DNA from 4 places in the Vibrio sp. 03_296 genome. Region 3 is predicted to be linked to each of the others. Evidence: predicted binding sites of a transcription regulator. Region 3 holds the regulator's gene; each other region holds the start of a gene.
The links. Region 3 encodes PurR, which represses purine synthesis genes. Its sites were predicted from a motif close to TNANGNAAACGTTTNCNTNA; they were not measured.

Region 1 (5,744 bases), on a different contig from region 3:
CACCAGAAGCACAGACGCTCTATAGCGAAACGCAAGAGAGCCAAGCAAAGCGCGAAGCACAAGCAATGCAACGTAAACTCAACGCGCATAACCCAAGTCCAGACCGCCGCCCAGATAAAAAGCAGCGCCGCGACATTATCAAATTTAAACACCAGTAAAAGCCGGAAAATACCTACGAGGAATCGCTAAATGGCAAGCAATGTTTTGAATCGCTACTTATTTGAAGATCTTTCAGTACGTGGCGAGTTGGTACAACTGGATGAAGCGTATCAGCGAATTATTTCTAGCAAGGATTATCCGGCAGCCCTACAAAAACTGCTTGGTGAGCTATTGGTTTCTACCACTCTTCTGACTGCAACTTTAAAGTTTGAAGGCTCTATCACCATTCAGCTACAAGGCGATGGCCCTGTTTCACTGGCCGTGATCAATGGTGACAATGAGCAGAAAATTCGTGGTGTGGCTCGCTGGGAAGGCCATATTGCCGACGACGCAACCCTACACGACATGATGGGCAAAGGTTATATGGTCATCACCATCGAACCGAAAAAAGGCGAGCGTTACCAAGGTATTGTAGGCCTAGAAGGTGACAACCTTGAGCAAGTTCTGGAAGGCTATTTTGAACGCTCTGAGCAGTTGAAAACTCGCATCTGGATCCGCACGGGCGAGCACGAAGGCAAGGCACACGCAGCGGGTATGCTGATTCAAGTGGTGCCTGACGGCACTGGTTCAGAAAATGATTTCGAGCATCTGGAGCAATTGACCAATACGGTAAAAAATGAAGAGCTGTTCACGCTACCAGCAAACGAGCTGCTTTACCGTCTCTACAATCAAGAGCAAGTGCGCTTGTTTGAACCACAAAATGTCGAGTTCCGTTGTGGTTGTTCACGTGAACGCAGTGGCGCGGCGATCGTGACCGTCGACAAAAATGAAATTTATGACATTTTGGCGTCTGATGGATCCGTTTCTTTACATTGTGATTACTGCGGCACGACTTATTCGTTTGATGAATCTGACGTCAACAAGCTGTACGAAGAGGCAGCATCGGAGCCAAAAACGCTGCATTAATTTACCCGCTTTACCAAGCACGTAATTTACCCATCAAAAGGCCAGCTTATGCTGGCCTTTTTGTGATCAAAACCCGATAAAACATGGGTTTATACGTAATTAAATAACCCCTTAATTTTTGGCAATTAATAATTCTTTTGATCTAGCGCAAAGGTTTGCGTGCGCGATAAACTATCTCAGCCAATATGTGACGGGACACCTAAAACCATAGGAAAATTAAGGGCAATTTTTGAACTATATCCCTGTTTTCTCCCCCACCCGTTGTTAGCATGGTGAGCAGAAAAAATTAATAAATTCTTACAAAATCCCTACAAAAATCCTATAAGGAGCACCTATGACCGTTATGGAACATACAAAGGCTGCATCAATTGATCTAACCAAGCATGGTCTTCGCAACGTAAAAGAGGTTGTACGCAACCCAAGTTACGAAATACTGTTTGCAGAAGAGACTCGAGCTGATCTCGAAGGCTACGAAAAAGGCGTAGTGACAGAGCTCGGCGCGGTGGCTGTAGACACAGGCATCTTCACTGGCCGCTCACCAAAAGACAAATACATTGTGAAGGATGCCACCACCGAAGAACATATGTGGTGGACCACTGATGCGGTAAAAAACGATAACAAGCCAATCACACAAGAAGTGTGGAATGACCTAAAACAACTGGTCACTAACCAGCTTTCTGGCAAGCGCGTTTTTGTCATTGATGGTTATTGTGGTGCTAACCCTGACACCCGTCTTAGCATTCGAGTCATCACCGAAGTGGCGTGGCAAGCGCATTTCGTTAAGAATATGTTCATTCGTCCAACCGAAGAAGAATTGGCCAGCTTTGAGCCTGATTTCGTGGTGATGAATGGTGCAAAATGCACAAACCAAAAGTGGAAAGAGCACGGTCTGAACTCTGAAAACTTCACGGTGTTTAACCTAACTGAGCGCATGCAGTTGATCGGCGGTACTTGGTACGGCGGTGAGATGAAGAAAGGCATGTTCGCGATGATGAACTACTTCCTGCCTCTTAAAGGCATTGCGTCGATGCACTGTTCTGCCAACATGGGCAAAGAAGGTGATGTGGCGATCTTCTTCGGTCTATCTGGTACTGGTAAAACGACGCTGTCGACCGATCCAAAACGCGCACTGATTGGCGATGACGAGCACGGCTGGGATGACGACGGCGTGTTTAACTTCGAAGGTGGTTGTTACGCGAAAACCATCAAGCTGTCTAAAGAAGCTGAGCCTGATATTTACAATGCCATCCGCCGCGATGCACTGCTAGAAAACGTGACCGTTCGCAATGACGGCTCGATCAACTTTGATGATGGTTCAAAAACCGAAAATACTCGCGTTTCTTACCCAATCCATCATATTGAAAACATCGTTAAGCCAGTATCAAAAGGCGGTCATGCGAACAAAGTGATCTTCCTTTCTGCCGATGCGTTTGGCGTGTTGCCTCCCGTGTCTAAACTGACTCCAGAACAGACGAAGTATCACTTCCTCTCTGGTTTTACTGCGAAGTTAGCCGGTACTGAGCGCGGTATTACTGAACCAACACCCACCTTCTCTGCGTGTTTTGGTGCTGCGTTCCTGACGCTTCACCCAACCAAGTACGCTGAAGTACTGGTAAAACGTATGGAAGAAGCAGGCGCAGAAGCCTACCTCGTCAATACTGGTTGGAATGGCAGTGGCAAACGTATCTCAATCCAAGATACGCGCGGTATTATCGATGCGATCCTTGATGGTTCTATTGAAGAAGCACCAACCAAACACGTGCCTATCTTCAATCTAGAAGTACCAACATCGTTGCCTGGCGTGGATCCTACCATCCTTGACCCACGCGACACCTACGTTGACCCGCTACAGTGGGAAAGCAAAGCGCAAGACCTTGCTCAGCGCTTTATCAACAACTTCGCTAAGTACACCGACAATGCGGAAGGTCAATCACTTGTGGCTGCAGGCCCACAACTCGATTAGTGACCTAGCTACGAAAAGCAAACTTAAGCCCCTTTCCTGAGGGGCTTTTTTATTGAATCGTTGCGAAAATTAAGCCAAGCTTATCTGCACTTATTTGCAAACGTTAGTGATCAGTAGGCAGGGATGAAAAAAGCACTAATCAGTGTCGCGCTTTTGTTGATTGTCATCGCTCTAATTCCAATCAGCATTCTAGTGAGCTTACAAACGCGCTATGCCAGCCAAGTGTTTAATCAGCTCAGTCAGTTCAGCGGGCTTGGTATGCAAGCTGAGTCGGTCCACTATCAGTATCCTGACCATTTTTCGTTTAAGAATGTCTCTTTTACGCATAATGAAGTGAGCTACGTTGAACAGTTGGAGATTTGGCTAAGCCCAGATCTGTATGCCAACGGACGTGTGCAAGTTGCCAGTGTGTTACTGGATGGTTTGAGTCTACAAACGGGTCTTTCTCGCTCGCCAAAAACGTTTATTCCCAGCACCGTTCAGATTCACCAATTGGCCATTTCAAACCTCGATTACGCCGACAACCAGTTGAGTGCGCGCGGTATTAAGTTTCAGGTAAAGCAACCTCAATGGCAACGCAGCGATCAGTTCATTCCTTTCGGTGAGATTCAGTTCTCCGCAGAGCAGCTTTACTGGCAGGGCGAAGCGTTTAACCAGCCTTTGCTCGATATCGATTACAAACCCCAAGACAGCACTCTTTATGGTCTGTCCTTATCTTGGCGTGGCGCGAAAGTCTCAGGACAAGCGGAGCAATACCCGCAAGGTTGGTCATTGGTCAATGTCACCGTTGAAGGTCTCGATTTGTCACAGCAGCAACTCACGTCCATTTTGGCGAAGCCATGGGAGAGGTTTGGATCGCAGATTACCCACATCAACAGCTTGGACATCTTGCGCAGTTCACTCGCGTTAGAAGATTACCGCTTGATCAACTTTGAACTGAGCAGTGAAAATTTGACCTTGCCTTTTTCACTTTGGCAGCAGCAACAGGGGCTCATCTCCTTCTCAGCAGAGAGCGTGCAAGATCAGCACAACGTGTGGGTAGAGCCGCGTATCAAACTCACCCTCGATCCCAACACAATCAACGTCGAGGAAGCGTCTGCTCAGTGGCAGCAAGGAAACCTTCTCTTCTCTGGCACGATCAAACCCGATGCGATAGCGCTGGATCAGCTCATGGTCAACAACGTGAAATGGGCGGCAGAACAACCTGGCGAAGGCGCATGGCTTTGGCAATGGCTTGAAAATGCGTCATACGTGAGCGTAGAACGCCTGAACATCGAACGCAGTCAGTTTATCCAACTGATTCGCCAGCCATACTGGCAGCTCTCTGGTCTCAATATTGATGGGGAAAAATTGCGGCTCAAACAAGAGCAACAACTCGGATTGTGGCAAGGCAAGCTGCGAGCTACCGCGGCCAACGCCAGTTATCAAGATATATTGAGCTCCCATCCTCTGGTGGAAATGCACAGCGACGATGGACTTTGGCAACTTGACCGTCTCTTTGCACCGCTCAAACAGGGTTATATTGAGGCTTATGGTCAATTGCAGCTCAATAGTTTAAGCAAACCATGGCAAGCAACACTTAATGCCGATGGTTTACCCATGGGCTTATTGCTGTCGCAGCTGCCGTTACCTTTTGATCTCAATGCCATCAGCAGTATTGATGTCAGTGCAACGGGGTTGGGTGGCGACTGGGCAATGTTTTCCCATTCACTGACAGGTGGCGTTCATGCTCGCCTACACGAAGCCTACACACCATTTGATGAAGGAAACATTCTCCCTCTGCAAGTCTCTGAAATCAGCTTGAGTATGGAGAGAGGCAAACTCACCCTCGCCCCCGTCAAACTGCAAGGGCCCGATATCGAGGGCACGATCGGTGGTACGAGCGATCTTACTGCGCCGGAACAAGGTGGCATTCGCTATCAGGTGAAAATGGGCTGCCAACAATTGAGTGGCGATATGATGTCAGACGAACATCAACGCGTAAATCAATGCCCAGAGCAAAGCCAAGCGGCACAAGAAACTCCGCCAGCCCAAATAGAAGAGGCCGCAAACGCGGCCTCTTAATGCACTCTAACTTCATTACGCCTGCTGCTGTTGCAACTGCTTTTTATAGTTCGGCAGCAGCATGTACGTACCAGTAAACTCCACCGCCGCAACATCGCCACTGTAAATGGTCACCAAGATAACAATGCGTGCTTTACGGCCACTGGCAAGGCGATCTAAATCGCCACTGATCCCATCGAGCGAAGTGCTCGCAATCGGGGTCTTATCCACGGGATGACGATAACGAATGTTGCTGTCTGCCAACACGATATCGCCTTTCAAACCACGCTCTTTGAGTAGCAGCCACGCCATCCCCCACCCCGTTAGTGTCGCCAAGGTAAACGCCGAGCCCGCAAACAAGGTGTTGTGGGGATTGAGATTGGGATTGAGCTGCGCGCAGCACTCAAATTGATAACCGGTGTATTGGTTAATTTTGATGCCCATTTTGTCGGCGATCGGGATTTGCTTTTCCCAGCGGTCTTGCAGCTCGGTGCACCATTCTGGTTTACGCAGCACATTCGCCATCGGGTCTAGTGGTTTCACCATTTGTTGGTGACGAACAGGCCCACGCTCATCGGTAAGCTCGCCGCGACGTTCAAAACCATTCTTTTGATAAAAGGAAATGGCATCTTCGCGCGCGTTACACACCAAGCGTTTCGCCCCTTCTTGGCGC
Region 2 (5,744 bases), on a different contig from region 3:
CATTGTCTGGCTGTGTAGGCAGCAACGCAGTAACGGGTTACGTTATGGGCTTCAACTTAAAAGCTGTAGACAACCGTTACGCTCGTGGTGGTCTAAACATGTTGTTGGCGCCAGTATACGGTGTGGCGATTGCAGCAGACTACATTGTATTTAACTCACTGGAATTCTGGACGGGTAAAAACCCGCTAAACGGCAAGCCACACATCTTTGACACTAAGATGGACACTTACATTGATGTAAACCACCAACTAGACAAGTCACTAACAACTGCACCGATTGCGCCGTTAACGAACAACCGTATCATTGAGCAAGGTATGATGCAGCAGATCGACGAAAATACCGTTCAAATGGATATCACCTACAACAATGGTGAAAAAGCGACATTAACGGGTGTACGTGAAGGTGATTTCGTGACGTACTACATTGATGGTGAAGTGGTTGCACAAACGTCAATGGATGAGCTAGCGGCTTACGCACAAAATCGTGCTTAATGGATAGCGAACGATACAGAAAGGGCGCGAGTTTCGCGCCCTTTGTTTTTCTCGTGTTATGCCTTTTCAGGAATCGCTTCCAGTAACGCCACCATTTGATCCCAGTAAAGTTGTACTGTGTCAATCTTCACTTTCTCATCTGGAGAGTGCGGGAACTTAATCGTTGGGCCAAATGACACCATGTCCATGTCAGGGTATGGTTTCTTGAATAGGCCGCATTCTAGACCCGCGTGAATGACCATGATGTTCGGTTTGTGACCGTAAATGCCTTCGTACATATCACGGAAGATCGCCATGATTTCAGAATCAGCATCCGGTTTCCAACCAGGGTAAGCGCCAGAGAACACAATGTGTGCGCCAGCCAGTTCTGCGACTGATGTCAGCATGCTTTCCACTTGGCTGCGACCTGAGTCGATCAGTGATCGGATCAAGCACAATACGGTGATTTTGTTCTCTTCAGTGGTGATAACACCCACGTTAAGCGACGTTTCAACCACACCTTCAATCTCATCGCTCATGCGAATGACACCGTTTGGACAAGCATTTAACGCAGCGACAAAGCGTTGTTGATCAGCATTGGTCAATACACCCGCTTCCACATCGACCGCTTGGTTAAACGTGACAATATTGGTTTCCACTTTACCGAGTTCGGCTTTTAGAAGTTCAGTGTAATAGTCAAACAGTTGAGCAAGCTTATCTTGGTTTTCTGCAGGCAGCGCCACTTTGACGAAGGCTTCACGAGGAATCGCATTACGCAGGCTACCACCGCGGAATTCCACCAAGCGCAGATCCAATTCTTGTGCGTGGCCGGCAAGGAAACGTGCCATCAGTTTGTTTGCATTACCACGGCCAGTGTGGATGTCACAACCTGAGTGGCCGCCTTTTAAGCCTTTTAGCGTTAACTGACGAGTAATAAAGCCTGCAGGAACCGCTTCGCGTTGAATATCAAACGTCATCGCGCCGTCGATACCGCCTGCGCAGCCCATGTAGACTTCACCCTCTTGCTCTGAATCGGTATTGAGAAGAATGTCGCCTTCTAGCCAGCCAGCTTCCAAACCGAAAGCGCCCGTCATGCCGGCTTCTTCATCAATGGTTAGCAGAACTTCAATTGGACCATGCTTGATCTCTGTTGAGGCCAACACCGCAAGGCAGGAAGCCATGCCAATTCCATTATCCGCTCCGAGCGTCGTACCTTCTGCGGTTACCCACTCACCGTCAATGTATGGACGAATAGGGTCAGTGGTGAAGTCGTGTTGAGTGTCTTCGTTTTTTTGAGGCACCATGTCGATGTGCGCTTGAAGAACAACACCCTTTTTGTTTTCCATGCCAGGTGTCGCAGGCTTTTTAATAAACACATTGCCGGTTGGATCGCGACGAACGTCTAGACCTTGCTCTGCCGCCCAGTTGACGATGTATTGAGCAAGTGCTTCTTCATGCTTTGATGGGTGTGGGATAGAACAAATCTTATCAAAAAACTGCCAAAGTGGAGCAGGTGATAAGGTACTGATTTCAGAATGGAACTCAGACACAGATGACTCCTTTTTCTAGGTTTGCCGGATGATGGCACTGCTGTTAGCCCAGTAGATTAGATGGTTGTGGGTTCAGCAGATTATAAGTTGTGAGCAAGGATATCACTTGCAAGCAGAGCCGAGTAGTGTCAGTCACTGGCTGTTTACAAGTGCACTGTCACAGAATGTGAACATCGCTGTCAGCGCTTACTCAATTGGTTGGTTATGTTCTGTAACTTAACCTATTTTGAGTTTGATAATTCTGTAATTTAATTACCAAATTTATTTGATTTAGATCATTAAATGAAATTTATGTGATTTTAATCACCAAAAGTATTGTAATAAAATTTCTTGGTGGTATATTTGTAACCAACTTCTAAAGCGAAGAAAAAATGCTCAAAGGATGAGTCCGTTTATCGCCTCCAAGGAACCGAGAAATCAAACATGTTTAATTGATTTAATAAGGTGATAGTTATGAAAGGTTTAGCATCTGCAATGTTTTGGACAAACAACTCTGTTTACACCCGCAACTTTGCATACCCAACAAGCTTTGGTTACAAGTAACGTACGCTAACCAAGTGCATGTGACCCCGAACGATTTGTTCACCCCTAAATTGGAATTTTCTTTCAGTAATCGAACTGACATGATTCTACCGCCACTCAAATTGAGTGGCGTTTTTTTGTTTTCTCAATATTAGTGATACGAGAACAGACCTCACTTCCGAAACCAATCGAATCCGCCGCATTTCTTGCATGTAAACTTTGCAATTTTTCCTCGTTATTCCATGTAAGTTTACGACATTGTCGATTTATTCTTCAGTTTATCTTCTAAAGTCCCTGTTTTTTCTGGTTGTTTCTTAAAGGAAAAATAATAGCGGCTAATTTTTCTTGCTGAAATGGTTTCATAATCCAGCGAGAAATCTTTATTAGAGTGAAAAATCTATCTGGAATTTGTTATTTGATAACTTTATAATCTGCAGCCAATCGATTACGCAACCGTTTACTTTTTACCTTTACAGGATTCGATCATGCTCGAAAGGCTATTTAAACTCAGCGAACATGGCACAAATGTGCGCACTGAGATCATTGCAGGTATTACTACCTTCTTGACGATGGCTTACATCATTTTTGTTAACCCAGCGATTCTAGCTGATGCGGGAATGGACCGTGGTGCCGTTTTTGTTGCTACCTGTCTTGCCGCAGCAATTGGCTGCTTCATCATGGGTCTACTTGCCAACTACCCAATCGCACAGGCGCCAGGCATGGGCTTAAATGCCTTCTTTACCTACGCGGTTGTTCTTGGAATGGGGTATACCTGGCAAGTCGCATTGGCGGCCGTATTTGTTTCGGGTGTGCTTTTTATCCTGTTGAGCATCTTCAAAATTCGTGAGTGGATCATCAACTCGATTCCGCTCTCTTTGAGAACGGGGATCTCTGCGGGTATCGGCTTGTTCCTTGCGTTCATTGCACTGAAAAATGCAGGTATCGTTGTTGATAACCCAGCGACGTTTGTTTCTCTTGGCGATATCACTTCTCTCGCACCGGCTCTCGCTGCATTTGGTTTCTTTTTGACTATTGCACTTGTTCACCGTGGTGTTAAAGGGGCAGTAATGATTGCGATCTTGGCAGTGACGGCACTTGGTTTGGTGTTTGGTGATGTCCAATGGGCGGGTGTGATGTCAACCCCACCAAGTATTGCGCCTACGTTCATGCAACTGGACTTCTCTGCGGTATTTGAAGTTGGCATGATTTCAGTGGTGTTTGCTTTCTTGTTCGTTGACTTGTTCGACACGGCGGGCACGCTCGTGGGTGTTGCAACCAAAGCGAACCTGATTGAGAAAGATGGCAAACTGCCACGTTTGAATAAAGCACTGCTGGCTGACTCAACAGCGACTTCTGTAGGTGCGCTACTAGGTACGTCAAACACAACGTCTTACATCGAAAGTGTCTCTGGTGTGGCGGCTGGTGGCCGTACAGGTTTAACTGCGGTTGTCGTGGGTGTGCTATTCCTATTGGCACTGTTCTTTTCGCCACTGGCTGGCATGATTCCCGCGTACGCAACGGCAGGTGCTTTGTTTTACGTGGCAATTTTGATGCTTTCAGGTCTTGTTAGCATTGATTGGCGCGACTTAACCGAGGCGGCTCCTGTTGTTGTGACATGCTTACTGATGCCACTGACATTCTCGATTGCAGAAGGGATTTCTTTAGGTTTTATCGCGTATGCTGCCATCAAATTGTTCAGCGGAAAAGGGCGTGATGTTTCACTCAGTGTCTGGATTATGTCGGCTATTTTTATCATCAAGTATCTGGTGGCTTAAATAGCTTTTAGAGTTGCGTTCCGGTAGAATAATCGTTTGCGCAGCTCGATACCCAAACTTTCTGTTACGTTTCGGGCTCTCATCTTTATGAGAGCCTGTTGTCTGTTTGGGACAATAGATTTTTCAAATAATTAGGTTATTACAATGAGCAACAAATTCGTTATTACCTGGGATGCCATGCAAACTTACTGCCGTCAACTTGCTGAAAAACAGATGCCAGCAGACCAGTGGAAAGGCATTTGGGCAGTGAGCCGTGGTGGCTTGGTTCCTGGAGCTATTCTGGCTCGTGAGCTAGGTATTCGCTATGTCGACACCATCTGTATTTCCAGCTATGACCACGATCATCAACGTGATATGACTGTATTGAAAGCACCGGAAGGTGACGGCGAAGGCTACCTAATCGTTGAAGATCTAGTCGATAGTGGTGACACCGCGCGTAAACTGCGTGAAATGTACCCTAAAGCGAAACTGATTGCGGTTTGTGCAAAACCTTCTGGTAAAGAGTTGTTGGATGATTATGTCGTCGACATCGCTCAAGAGACTTGGATTGAACAGCCATGGGATATGGCATTGGCTTACGCTGAGCCAGTAAACCGAAAGCAGAAGTAAATCCTGATTTTGTTGAGAGAATGACCCTTTTACGGGTCATTTTTTTTTATACTGTTATACTGATTTGGCTTTTAGGCGCACACACTCTTGAATGGAAAGAGTATTAAGCCACTGAGCCGTATTTGTTTTTTAGTCTTTTGGAATGTCACTCTGAGCCCGAATATGTCAGAAGAAGTCAGCAAAAACCTGTCAGAAACGCTATTTGTCAAACATAAGCAAGCCAAAGAAACCTCGGCATTGACTCAATACATGCCGACCAGCCAATCCTTACTTGATGAAATTAAAGAGAAGAATGGTTTTTCTTGGTATCGCAACCTTCGCCGCTTGCAATGGGTGTGGCAAGGTGTCGATCCTATTGAGCAAGAACAAGTGTTGGCTCGTATTGCCTCTTCCAAACATTCACGTACTGATGAGCAATGGCTCGATACGGTGATGGGATATCACAGTGGCAACTGGGCTTATGAATGGACGAGGCTCGGTATGGAGCATCAAAAGCGCGCCAGTGAGATGACGAATGAAGCGGCATCGGAAGCGCTCTTCTCCGCATCCTTGTGCTACAGCATCGCAGGTTACCCGCACCTCAAGAGTGATAACTTGGCCATTCAAGCACAAGTTTTGGCCAACAGCGCTTACCTTGAAGCCGCGAAAAAAAGCAAATACATCATCAAGCAGCTCGAGATCCCATTTGAGAAAGGGAAGATCACCGCTCACTTGCATCTGACCAATACGGACAAACCGCATCCTGTGGTTATTGTGAGTGCGGGGTTAGACAGTCTGCAAACAGACATGTGGCGTCTATTTCGAGATCATCTTGCCAA
Region 3 (5,744 bases):
CCCCCATCTCCAAACCAACAATTCTATCTATGCTATCCGTGCGTCCGGTTACCAAAATAATGCCAATGTCCGATTGGCTGCGTAGTTCACGGGTCAGCATCAAGCCGTCTTCACCTGGTAAGTTAATGTCTAACATCACCAAATCAACGCAGCTATTTTGCAAAATATGACGCATCTCGGCACCACTTTCCGCTTCACTTACTGTGTAACCTTCTTTTTGAAAATAACCCGCAAGTTTACTGCGAGTCACTACATCATCTTCTACGACTAATACGTGATAGCTCATTTACACCACTTCATGTCATTTCTGTCTACACGGGCAGACATTCTATTCATAACTAGTAACATTTCTAGTCATACTTCGTTTGAAATGCAAGTATCTTGATTTTTATTGATTCAAAACAAGCTTAATATCAGACCATTAACAAGCTCAAATATATTTATATTTTTCTTAACAATAGGCGTTATTGTTATTCATTTTTTTTGGTTACACTTATAGGAGATTGATTTAGGAGCGATAAATGATGCAAGAGATAAAAGCCTTTAATGAAAAACGTGCGGAAATATATTGGTGGCTTTCCAGCTTATTTGCCAAAGAACTGACTCAGGAAGAACTCGATAAATATCAAAGCATGGAAATTAGAGCGTTTTTAACGGGATTGGCTGAAAACGATGCTCTGCGACCATCCGTTAACGCCTTTGTCGACGCACTCAATCGTCTTGTTGACCGTCAAGATGCGCAATTGGAATTAGCGGCAGATTTTTGTGACCTATTTTTGAAAACCGCAAAACATGGCGCGCTGCCATACGCATCAATTTACCTTACAAAAGATGGCCTACTCAATGGCGAGCCGGCACAAAAAATGGATGCTTGGCTAAAAAAACATGGTGTGCAGGTCAATCAACAACTAAATGAACCGGCCGATCACTTAGCGATCATGCTCGACTTTCTTGGCAACCTCATCATTCGCTCAAATGAGTTTGAACAAGATCGCCACATGGAAGATGCTTTCATCGAGCAAAACACATTTATTCAAGAAATGTTGCTCTCTTGGTTACCTACCTTCTCTCAACGAGCAGCACAATATGATGAGTTTGGCTTCTATAACAGCGCAATAAAACTACTTGTTGCGTTTTGTATGCTGGACAGCGACTATTTAGTTGGATAATAATTACGCCCTTATCAATAGAGCAAACACTCGGTTACACTTTAACCACTAAAGTGTGAACACGGATACACATTTCGCTGTTTGAGTAGGTTGCCACTCTTGCCGTCTCAGTCTAAAATTGAGACCGCAATCGATAAAATATGATTTTAATGCAAACCGCTGAAATACAGCGGTTTTTGTGTTTATTTAAAGCTAAGCTGCTGCTTTTCTAGTGTGTCTTCCTTACAAAGCGAATTCGGAGAAAGGTAGCAAACTGTGTTGCAACAAAGAATCGTAGATTCAAAATGCAACCTTAGACAGGACAATACCTATGGCCACAATTAAAGATGTCGCGCGTCTCGCTGGAGTATCCACGACCACAGTGTCGCACGTAATCAACAAAACGCGTTTTGTTGCAGAAGCCACTCAAGAAAAAGTCATGAAAGCGGTTGACGAGCTCAACTACGCGCCTAGCGCAGTAGCGCGTAGCCTAAAGTGCAACACCACTCGTACTATTGGTATGCTGGTCACTCAATCTACCAATTTGTTCTTTTCTGAAGTGATTGATGGCGTAGAAAGCTACTGTTACCGCCAAGGTTATACGCTAATTCTTTGTAATACGGGCGGTATCTACGAGAAGCAACGTGATTACATTCGTATGCTTGCGGAAAAACGCGTAGATGGCATTTTGGTGATGTGTTCAGACCTCACTGAAGAACTACGCGAAATGCTTGATAAGCATGCAGATATTCCTAAAGTGATTATGGACTGGGGTCCAATCAGCTCACAAGCCGATAAAATTATCGATAACTCAGAGGAAGGTGGCTACTTGGCCACTAAGTACTTGATTGAAAATGGTCATACAAAAATTGCGTGTTTAAGTGGTCACTTTGAAAAAGCCGCGTGCCAAGAGCGCATCCAAGGCTTTAAACGCGCGATGAAGGAAGCTAATATTGCCGTTAACAACGAGTGGATCCTTGAAGGAAACTTTGAATGTGATACGGCTGTGATGGCTGCTGACAAGATCGCGTCGTGGCAAGATCGCCCAACGGCGGTCTTCTGCTTCAACGACACCATGGCACTGGGTTTGATGAGCCGCCTTCAACAGTCAGGCCTTCGCATTCCTGAAGACATCTCTGTGATCGGCTACGATAATATTGAGTTGGCGGAATACTTCTCACCACCGCTAACAACCATCCACCAGCCAAAACGCCGTGTTGGTAAAAATGCATTTGAGATCCTTCTCGAACGTATTAAGGACAAAGAGCATGACAAACGCGTGTTTGAAATGCATCCCGAGTTAGTGGTTCGTGATACCGTTAAAAAAATCAATTAGTTAAGACTAATATTCTAAAGCATCCAAATCTGGATGCTTTTTTTTTCATTCTTAGTAAGTGATTTGTTAAGTCAAATTCTGTTAAGTTCTTAAAAACGAGCATTCATTCACTTAACTGCAACTATTATCTGAACCAATGTCACATTTTTTATTTGAAAATGTGATGTTACTCCAATAGAAATCGTATCCTTCTAGTGTCACGCACAGGGCAAACCATTTGAAAAAGTGGGACGCAAAGCCTCCGGCCTAAACCAGACGTTTTTTGGTAGGTAGCGGGGTTACCGATGGCAAAAATGCATAACAACAAGTTTACCCATTAATGACATTGTATTTGCATTGGTTTGCTAATCTCTCGGACCTGATTTGGTGGCGTAATAGTAATTACACCGAGATAACACATCATGGATAAACCGATACTCAAAGATTCAATGAAGCTTTTTGAGCAACTTGGTGCGATAAAATCTCGCTCAATGTTTGGCGGATTCGGCCTTTTTGCAGATGAGACCATGTTCGCACTTGTGGTGAAAGACCAGCTTCATATTCGCGCAGATCAAAAATCAACATTACTTTTTGAAAAGCAAGGGCTCAAACCATACGTTTATACTAAGCGTGGGTTTCCTGTTGTCACTAAGTACTACGCGATTTCAGACGCGCTATGGCAAGACCAAAATGCACTACTCGCTTTAGCCAAACGTGCATTGGCCAGTGCTAATAATGATAAACAACTGCAAGCAACAGCAAAACCTGAACGATTAAAAGACCTACCTAACCTGCGTTTAGCCACCGAACGAATGCTTAAAAAGGCGGGAATTGAAACAGTCGAGCAGTTGGAGTCTCAAGGCGCGGTTCGTGCGTACGAAGCGATTAAAAACACCCACAGTGGTGCCGTGAGCTTAGAGCTGCTTTGGGCGTTAGAGGGAGCCATCAATGGTACGCACTGGAGTGTGATTCCTCAGCAACGTCGAGACGAATTAGTGAATAAATTGTCTTTGTAGGCAAGCACGTTTATTATTTCTTATAGATTAAAACCACATCAAAATGATGTGGTTTTTTTATATCGTTTGAAAGATTTTCTGTCTCAATCAGGTCTGATAACCAAGCTATCTGGAGAAAAATTGAATGAACAAAAAACTCGTATTCGGAATCTTGCTTATCGCGACCATTATTTTATTGGCGGTTAATTTTAGTCAATACCTCACACTCGACAACGCTAAAGCACAACAACTTGCCCTGAACAGTTTTATTGAAGAAAAATTTCTGTTTGCTTCAATAAGCTATTTTGTCATTTACGTTGGTCTTACCGCCTTTTCAGTTCCTGGAGCTACCGTCGTCACGCTATTAGGCGCTGCTCTGTTTGGTTTTTGGTATAGCCTACTTCTTGTCTCGTTTGCCAGCACCATTGGGGCAACCATCGCATTTTTGAGTAGTCGCTACCTGCTAAAAGATTGGGTGCAGGCACGTTTTGGAGACAAACTTAGCGCGATCAACCAAGGCGTTGAAAAGGATGGCGCCTTTTATCTATTTTCATTACGCTTGATCCCTGTCTTCCCATTTTTCCTGATTAATTTGCTAATGGGTTTAACACCAATTTCCATTGGTCGTTACTATCTTACTAGCCAGATAGGCATGCTACCTGGTACGGCTGTCTACCTAAATGCGGGGACACAATTGGCCGACATCAACTCGTTGTCGGGGATACTTTCACCGACAGTATTAGCCTCATTTGCGTTATTGGGTGTCTTTCCTATCGCTGTAAAATGGATCATGAGTAAATTTAGACCTCAACTCTCTTCATAAAAGGAATTCACTTATGAAGATATTCACCGCCAACACGCCTATAGAAGCGCATATCGTGTGCCAATTACTGATGAATGAAGCGGTACAATGTGAGGTTCGAGGTGAGGGTTTATTTGGCTTGAGAGGTGAGTTACCAGCAACTGAGGATACCAATCCATACATTTGGCTATTGGAACCTGAGAAAGTCGATTTTGCTAAAGCGATATTAGCCAGCTATCGTGAGCAGCAAGTAGCGCATCAAAATTGGCTATGCCCACAGTGCGGAGAAGAAATAGAAGGTCAATTTGGAGCTTGCTGGCATTGTGGGCAAGTACTTGAGTAATGAGCGCAATTGACAGAGGAAGGCACTAGCCTTCCTCATGTTTTATTAGATTTGGCGTTGGATAAAATCGATCGAATGCTGGTTAAACTCGTCGGGCTTTTCCACATTGCACACATGGCCACAGTTTTTTATCTCTAGCAACTCACTCTGGGTGTGAGCAGCAACCATCTCTTTGACGGGTTTAATAAACATATAATCACGCTCTCCCATCAAATATAGCGTTGGGATCGGCAATTCACGCTCTTTGAAATAACGCATCAGTGGATTGACCTCTGCCGCGAGTATAAACCAGCGCTTAAACTCTTTTTGACACAGCTTCTTCGCTTCACGGATAAAGAGATGACGTGATTCCTGCTGATTTTTTTGCGGCATCACAATGTAGGCAAACAGCTTGTACAACCACATATAGGGCAGCACATGCTTGCCAAAGTTACCTAGAGAGACCAAGATACGAGAACGCGCATCGAGACGCGTTACCGCACCACCAAGCACCATGGATTTAACCCTTTCCCCCGCCAGTTCCGCTAGATTTCGGACAATGATCGTCCCTAGAGACATCCCAACGAAATGCGCGGAGTGAATTTTAAGATGATCAAGCACCTTGAGGATATCTTGCGTCACCGCCCCAAAGGTATAGCGGTTACTGATCAATTCTTTTAATAGTTGATTGGATTTACCGTGCCCACGTAAGTCAACCAATAACAGATTGAAATGCTGCTTGTACGCTTTAATTTGCTTAAACCAGATGGACGAACTGCCACCCGCACCATGCACAAAAACCACCCACTCTTGGCTGGTAGGATGGAGATAAGTTTTGTGAAATAGTAACGCTTGAGCCATAAAACAACGCCAAAAAAAGAGAAAACTAAAAGGTTTAAACAGTATAGCTAACCCACTTGCAATGGTGATGTATCAAATAGCAATCCAATCGAAATGGGGACTTCCGCCACAAGGATAGTCAATGAATCACCATAGTAAGAATGGGAGGCAAGAATCCTACCACATATCAATTCAAATTCTATTTGAGTTCGGTTAAAAAACGTAAAAAGGCACCATAATCAGTGCCTTTCCATTCATATTTCAGAACTTTTACTCTATTTTAGCGCAGAACGATACAACTCAACATATTGCTCTGCTGCCT
Region 4 (5,744 bases), on a different contig from region 3:
GATTAACGAAATATGAACGAAAACCACTTTTCACTGTTTTCAATGTTAATTATTGGTTAGGCTATGGCGCAGGTCAGTTCAAAAGAAAGATACAAATCACGATGATAGATGCAGAATTTTGGCACAACAAATGGGCCAGCAATCAGATTGGCTTCCATTTGGAAGACGTTAACCCACTGTTGACCCGTTTTTGGTCTGCATTGGCGCCGAAGCGAGAAGAAACGGTTTTGGTTCCACTTTGTGGCAAAACAGAAGATCTTGCGTGGTTAGCCACAAAACATGATCACGTTGAAGGCGCTGAACTTAGTTTGATTGCTGTGCGGTCATTTTTTGCAGAGCACTTCTACACTCCGACGGTGATTCCGATTTCCGACCAACATGAGCTCTATCAGTTTGATGAGTTGGCTATTTACGCGGGGGATTTTTTCACCGCTCCGCTCAGTAAAGCAGATTTGATATACGACCGTGCTGCACTGATCGCGTTGCCAAAAGAGATGCGAGTGGAGTATGTACAACGCATTCGTGGTCTATTAAATCCTGGCGGGCGTATTTTACTGGTGAGTTTAGATTACCCTCAGCAAGAGATGTCTGGCCCTCCGTTTTCGGTGGCTCAAAAAGAGATAGAACACTTATTTTCGGGCATGCGTGTGACACGTTTGCATCAAGACATTGCGGATGAACATCATCCCAAAATTGCAAAACAAGGCTTAAGTCGCTTTAGCGAAGAAGTCTACGTTATTGAAAGCGACAAATAACAGAGGGTAGCGTGAGCTACCCTTTTTAATCGGCTGAACCGAAAAACGATATTCAGTAAATTACTTTGATTTTCTTGGCACTTTCTATTGCCGCATCCACTGCTTTTTCAGTGCTAGAACGACGTGTCAACACCACGCCTAAACGACGACGACCATTAATATCGGGTTTGCCAAAAAGACGTAACTGGGTTTGCGGTTGTTCAAGAGCGTCAGACATCCCGTCAAAGCGAATGTTCTCTGACTGACCATTGCCTAAAATCACCGCTGACGCGCAAGGGCCGTATTGGGTAATCTTGTTGACTGGCATGCCAGTAAATGCGCGAACGTGGAGAGCAAATTCAGACATTTCTTGAGAGATGAGCGTTACTAGCCCAGTATCGTGCGGGCGAGGGGAGACTTCGTTGAAGATCACCTTGTCACCTTTGACGAAAAGTTCTACACCGAAAAGACCGTAGCCGCCTAACGCATTGACGACCTGCTCGGCGGTGTATTCTGCGGCTTTGATAGCATTTTCAGACATTTTTTGTGGTTGCCACGATTCACGATAATCCCCATCTTCTTGTCGATGGCCAATTGGTGCACAGAAATGCACGCCATCAACCGCGCGGACGGTAAGAAGAGTGATCTCATAATCGAAGTCGATAAAGCCTTCAACAATCACTCGTCCAGCGCCTGTGCGACCGCCTTCTTGAGCGTATTGCCATGCTTTCTCAATGTCGGCTGGAGATTTAATCACGCTTTGTCCTTTGCCAGAAGAACTCATCACGGGTTTTACAACGCAAGGAATCGACACCGCTTCAACGGCTTCGACAAATTGCTGATAGTTATCTGCAAAGCGATAGGGTGAGGTAGTGAGGCCAAGCTCTTCTGCAGCTAAACGACGAATCCCTTCACGGTTCATCGTAAGTTTGGTTGCTTTTGCACTAGGAACCACGTTTAAGCCTTGTTCCTCAAGTTCTACCAACTTGTCTGTTGCGATGGCCTCGATCTCCGGAACCACAAACGCAGGTTGTTCTACGGCGATAACTTTTTCTAACTCGCTTGCATCTAACATGTCGAAAACATAACTGCGGTGTGCTACTTGCATCGCGGGTGCATCAGGGTAACGATCACAGGCAATCACTTCCAGACCAAGACGTTGGCATTCGATTGCCACCTCTTTACCGAGTTCACCAGAGCCTAAAAGTAATACGCGTGTGGCGCTTTCGCGAGTCGCGGTACCGAACATAGTGCTTCCTTTAAAAGTAATCAGAGAGAATAAAATTGCCGCCGATCATACTCAATTTGACCCACAAAGCAAACGTTTGCTTTGTGGTTTTAAAGAAAGCCCTACGTAAAGTAGGGCTGACGAGATATCGCTATAGGCTGAGATAACTCACTGGAATGTCGGGTTTTAAGGCTTCCAGTGTTGACTGAGTGCATGCTAAGTGGCTAATTTTGCCTTTATGGCTTTCAACAAGCGCCGCCGATTGAATATTTTCAAATCTCTCGCCTGCTAGAAGCAACTGAATTAAAGCCACTTGCAGTGGTGGAAGGCTTGGGTTGAAAGCGGCGTTTTCGGCGTATGCACCCAGATAAACTCGTCCACTTTCCGTTTGCAATGCCACGCCACTCAAGTTGTGTGTATAAGGTGCATGACTGCGGTTCATCGCTTCAACCGCACGTTGCATTAAGGCATCATCATCTTCAGTGGTGAAACCATGATGGACTTGGCTCATTAATGCGGATTCGATGCCCAAATCTGAAGGGCCAAATGAATCTGGCAGATAGTCGTGTAGTTTCTTTTCTTCGCGCTCTGGCAATTGAATCTTAAGCTCTTTGGCACTGGATAATTCATTCATGAATTGACGGCAGTGGCCACAAGGGCTGAAATTAATGGTGATGTCTGAAAGACCTTGCTCGCCTTTCATCCATGCATGGCTGATCGCCGATTGTTCAGCATGAACTGTTTGTCCAAGTTGGACTCCATCAAACTCCATATTAGCGCCAAAATAAAGAGTACCAGATAGGCCACGAACGATCGCGCCAACATAAAACTCAGAGATGGGCGCGTAAGAGTAGGCGGCAGCAAAGGGAAGCAGCGCAACGCGCAGTTGGTTATCGGTCATCCCTGTTTGCTTGAGTAACTCATCAAACTGAACTGTTGAAAGGGAAGCATCAAAGTCAGCAGCCAAAATGATAGGCGCTAGATGGCGTGAAAGTGATTCTGGTGCGCTTGCCAGCGCGTTCTCAAAGCGACTCTTCATGGTGAATCCTTGTAATTGCATGGAAGGTTATTCTATGCAAGAACGAAAACTCTTCAGTGATCTTTGTCACTATAAGTAATGTAACGATGGTTTATGTTGCATTATTAGAGTGATGTCACAAATGTATTCGATTGCACAATGCTTCAGAAAGATAGTTGAATATTTCTCGTTATGCGAAGGTCTGTCTGTTTGAGGAGAAAAATGGGTAGAAGAAGCGAAGGGGAAGCTGGCACTGACGATAAAAAATACCCTCTGCAAAGAGAGGGTATCGAAATCATCCATTGACGCTTGATTCATTCCTAGAGTGGTTATCCAAGCTTATTGATTTTTTATTTACGATAAAGTGCGGCTAGCTGACACTATGAACTTAACATTTGACGATCACGCATCTGTTGTTCACCAATGTTAAACAAGCGCACATCAATTTTCGCAATGTCATTGCATTCTTGACATGCATGATGGCATTTGCCATCAAGATAGTCATGTCTAGTCAGCATTCTTGGCTTTTTGCACCAATCGCAGGTGCCTTCAATTGTAAACATCTCGTTCTCCCCACCTAGAGTCTTGGTTAGGTGTTATTTTGCGGCGCTATTATGCCATAACTTTTCTATGGGTGTTAAATGTCTGTAAATAAAATTTGAGAGCGTAATCGATTGCGAGAGTAGATTGTATGGGTGTTTCGTGTTTTGATTGATATATCAACAATTGTTATGTTGCTTATTTGTAACATTCTGTAATAGTACTTTTAATGCTCCGTTTAGACGCTTCATTTCCTCTTCACTACCCCTGGCATCTGGGTGGTAGAGTTTCGAAAGCTGGCGGAAGCGAATTTTGATCGACTTTTCGTCAGGAATGTTACTTGGCAGGTAACCAAACATCGCGCAAGCCAGCGCTACCTTATGATTTTTTTGTTGATTCTGCAGCTTTTTGTACTCGTTAAAGACTTTTTCTAACTGGCGTTTTAACTGCTTGTTACTGAACTGCTGACTTTTCAGTTCCTTTTCTAGTGTTAAGTCGTGGTCTATTTGCTGAGTGAGTCGACGTTTTCGTATTGTGCGCGCTAAAGAGACGGCTACAAGAATAACGGTGAGCAAGAGAGCAATAGGGATCCAATCACTGACTACAGAAGCACGGTTTTTTTGCGAGAAATTGGTTTGGTTTGATGTGAGCGAATGCTCGTCAACGGGTTCTGCCAAAGCGTTATCGAGCTGCGATATCGCAGAGACTTGCTTAGCACGCAACTGGTTGAATTTAAGTTCAAGTATGCGATTGTATTCTTGATCGGCTTGCGGATTGGTTTTTGCCGCAATACCAAACCACTGCTGAGCAAGTTCAAGATTGCTAAATTCATTGCCGTGCTGTTCATAGAGATTACCCAAACGCAGTAGGGCAGCTTGATTACCTTGAAGTGCCGAGTGGAGGTACCAATTTGCGGCGCTTTTAATATTGACTTGCGTCCCTATGCCGCTTTCTAAAGCTTGTGCGAGTTTAAACTGGGCAGGCTCGTACCCTAACTCAGCCGATTGTTGGTACCAATAGAAAGCATCGACAGAAGCCGTGTCATCTTGGTGCTGTTCGAGTTGAACCGCGAGCTGATATTGTGCCTTGGGATCTTGCTGATTGGCTTTTGCTGTTAACTCCTGTGTACTTTCCGCATGAGAGCCAAAAGAAAGCATCAGGAACATGAGCGAAGTAACAAGCAAAATGGGTTTGCGCAAAATGGGATCTCTAGAGGTTAGGTTCAGTCCAAATTATAGACTGAACCTAATGTGAAATCAGCAGCTAAGCCAAAATTGCCAACTTTGTGTTATTACTTGAGTGGCAGGATTTGTATTTCGACACGGCGGTTACACGCTCGGCCTTCTGCGGTGCTGTTGGTGCAAAGAGGGTAACGTTCACCGTTGCCTCGTGCGACGGCTCGGCCTGCAGCAACGTTTTGAGAAATCAGGAAGCTACGGACGGATTCAGCGCGACGCTCGGAGAGAATTTGGTTAGAGGCATCATTGCCTGTGCTGTCAGTAAAGCCATCAATCACTAAGCTGGTATCTGGGTACTCAACTAAGATTTGAGCCACACCTTTAAGGGTATTGTGAATGCTGCTATCCAGAGCATAAGAGCTTGAGCTAAAACCGATGCCATTTTCAAGACGTAACAGCAATTGATTTTCGCCAACACGTTCGACCTGAACGCCAGAATTAAGCAGTGCTTCACGCAAGGCTTTCTCTTGTTGGTCAAAGTAATACCCAACACCACCACCAATAGCGGCTCCACCTGCTGCGCCGATCAGGGCACGTTTACCACGATCTTTTTTATCGCCAGTTGCCGCGCCGGCTACTGCGCCTGCAATCGCACCAATCAGTGCGCCTTTGGTGGCTGAGTTGGTTTCAGATTCGCCAGTGGTTGCATTCTGACGTTGAGTTGCCTGACATCCGCTTAGAGTCAGAAGAATTGCTAAAGCAATAGAAACTTTTTTCAAAGTCATCTCTCCATGTACATTCAGAGGCTAACTGCTGCCTCCGTGCGGATTATTCAGCAAGTCAATGAGAGAAATGTCAGTGTAAGGTTATCTTTTTTCGATTTGTTTCATCGCTTGCGCACCGCCAACTGGGCGGTTTACCGACACTTTGCGCCCTTTTTTTAGGCCCACTTCGTAATCGGCGGTGAGATTTTTCATCGCCTCACGCAGTTGCTGCTTAAAGGTTTCACGATCGATGTTTTGGAACTCTTTATCGATGTAGTTATT

Region 1: the regulator PurR is predicted to act here: its motif matches at 1,209-1,228, upstream of pckA (phosphoenolpyruvate carboxykinase (ATP)).
Region 2: the regulator PurR is predicted to act here: its motif matches at 2,988-3,007, upstream of CIK04_RS02365 (NCS2 family permease).
Region 4: the regulator PurR is predicted to act here: its motif matches at 2,048-2,067, upstream of purT (formate-dependent phosphoribosylglycinamide formyltransferase).

What each region holds. Positions count from the first base shown of each region.
Region 1 is NZ_NPKW01000058.1:2,663-8,406, reverse strand. It holds gene hslR (ribosome-associated heat shock protein Hsp15) at 1-158, shown strand, start outside; gene hslO (Hsp33 family molecular chaperone HslO) at 190-1,065, shown strand; gene pckA (phosphoenolpyruvate carboxykinase (ATP)) at 1,400-3,028, shown strand; gene CIK04_RS06780 (AsmA family protein) at 3,152-5,092, shown strand; gene CIK04_RS06775 (bifunctional GNAT family N-acetyltransferase/hotdog fold thioesterase) at 5,108-5,744, opposite strand, start outside.
Region 2 is NZ_NPKW01000029.1:54,132-59,875, reverse strand. It holds gene CIK04_RS02375 (DUF3332 domain-containing protein) at 1-491, shown strand, start outside; gene CIK04_RS02370 (aminoacyl-histidine dipeptidase) at 548-2,020, opposite strand; gene CIK04_RS02365 (NCS2 family permease) at 3,028-4,317, shown strand; gene tet(34) (oxytetracycline resistance phosphoribosyltransferase domain-containing protein Tet(34)) at 4,462-4,926, shown strand; gene frsA (esterase FrsA) at 5,089-5,744, shown strand, end outside.
Region 3 is NZ_NPKW01000157.1:27,257-33,000, reverse strand. It holds gene torR (two-component system response regulator TorR) at 1-286, opposite strand, end outside; gene torD (molecular chaperone TorD) at 522-1,169, shown strand; gene purR (HTH-type transcriptional repressor PurR) at 1,480-2,484, shown strand; cyclic di-GMP riboswitch class I at 2,682-2,770, shown strand; gene CIK04_RS21615 (TfoX/Sxy family DNA transformation protein) at 2,886-3,479, shown strand; gene CIK04_RS21610 (TVP38/TMEM64 family protein) at 3,604-4,281, shown strand; gene CIK04_RS21605 (DUF2007 domain-containing protein) at 4,295-4,603, shown strand; gene CIK04_RS21600 (alpha/beta fold hydrolase) at 4,649-5,443, opposite strand; gene glgA (glycogen synthase GlgA) at 5,698-5,744, opposite strand, start outside.
Region 4 is NZ_NPKW01000088.1:1,501-7,244, forward strand. It holds gene CIK04_RS11355 (thiopurine S-methyltransferase) at 102-755, shown strand; gene purT (formate-dependent phosphoribosylglycinamide formyltransferase) at 808-1,983, opposite strand; gene cdd (cytidine deaminase) at 2,114-3,001, opposite strand; gene CIK04_RS11370 (hypothetical protein) at 3,361-3,543, opposite strand; gene CIK04_RS11375 (J domain-containing protein) at 3,700-4,719, opposite strand; gene CIK04_RS11380 (OmpA family protein) at 4,812-5,477, opposite strand; gene CIK04_RS11385 (DUF2786 domain-containing protein) at 5,565-5,744, opposite strand, start outside.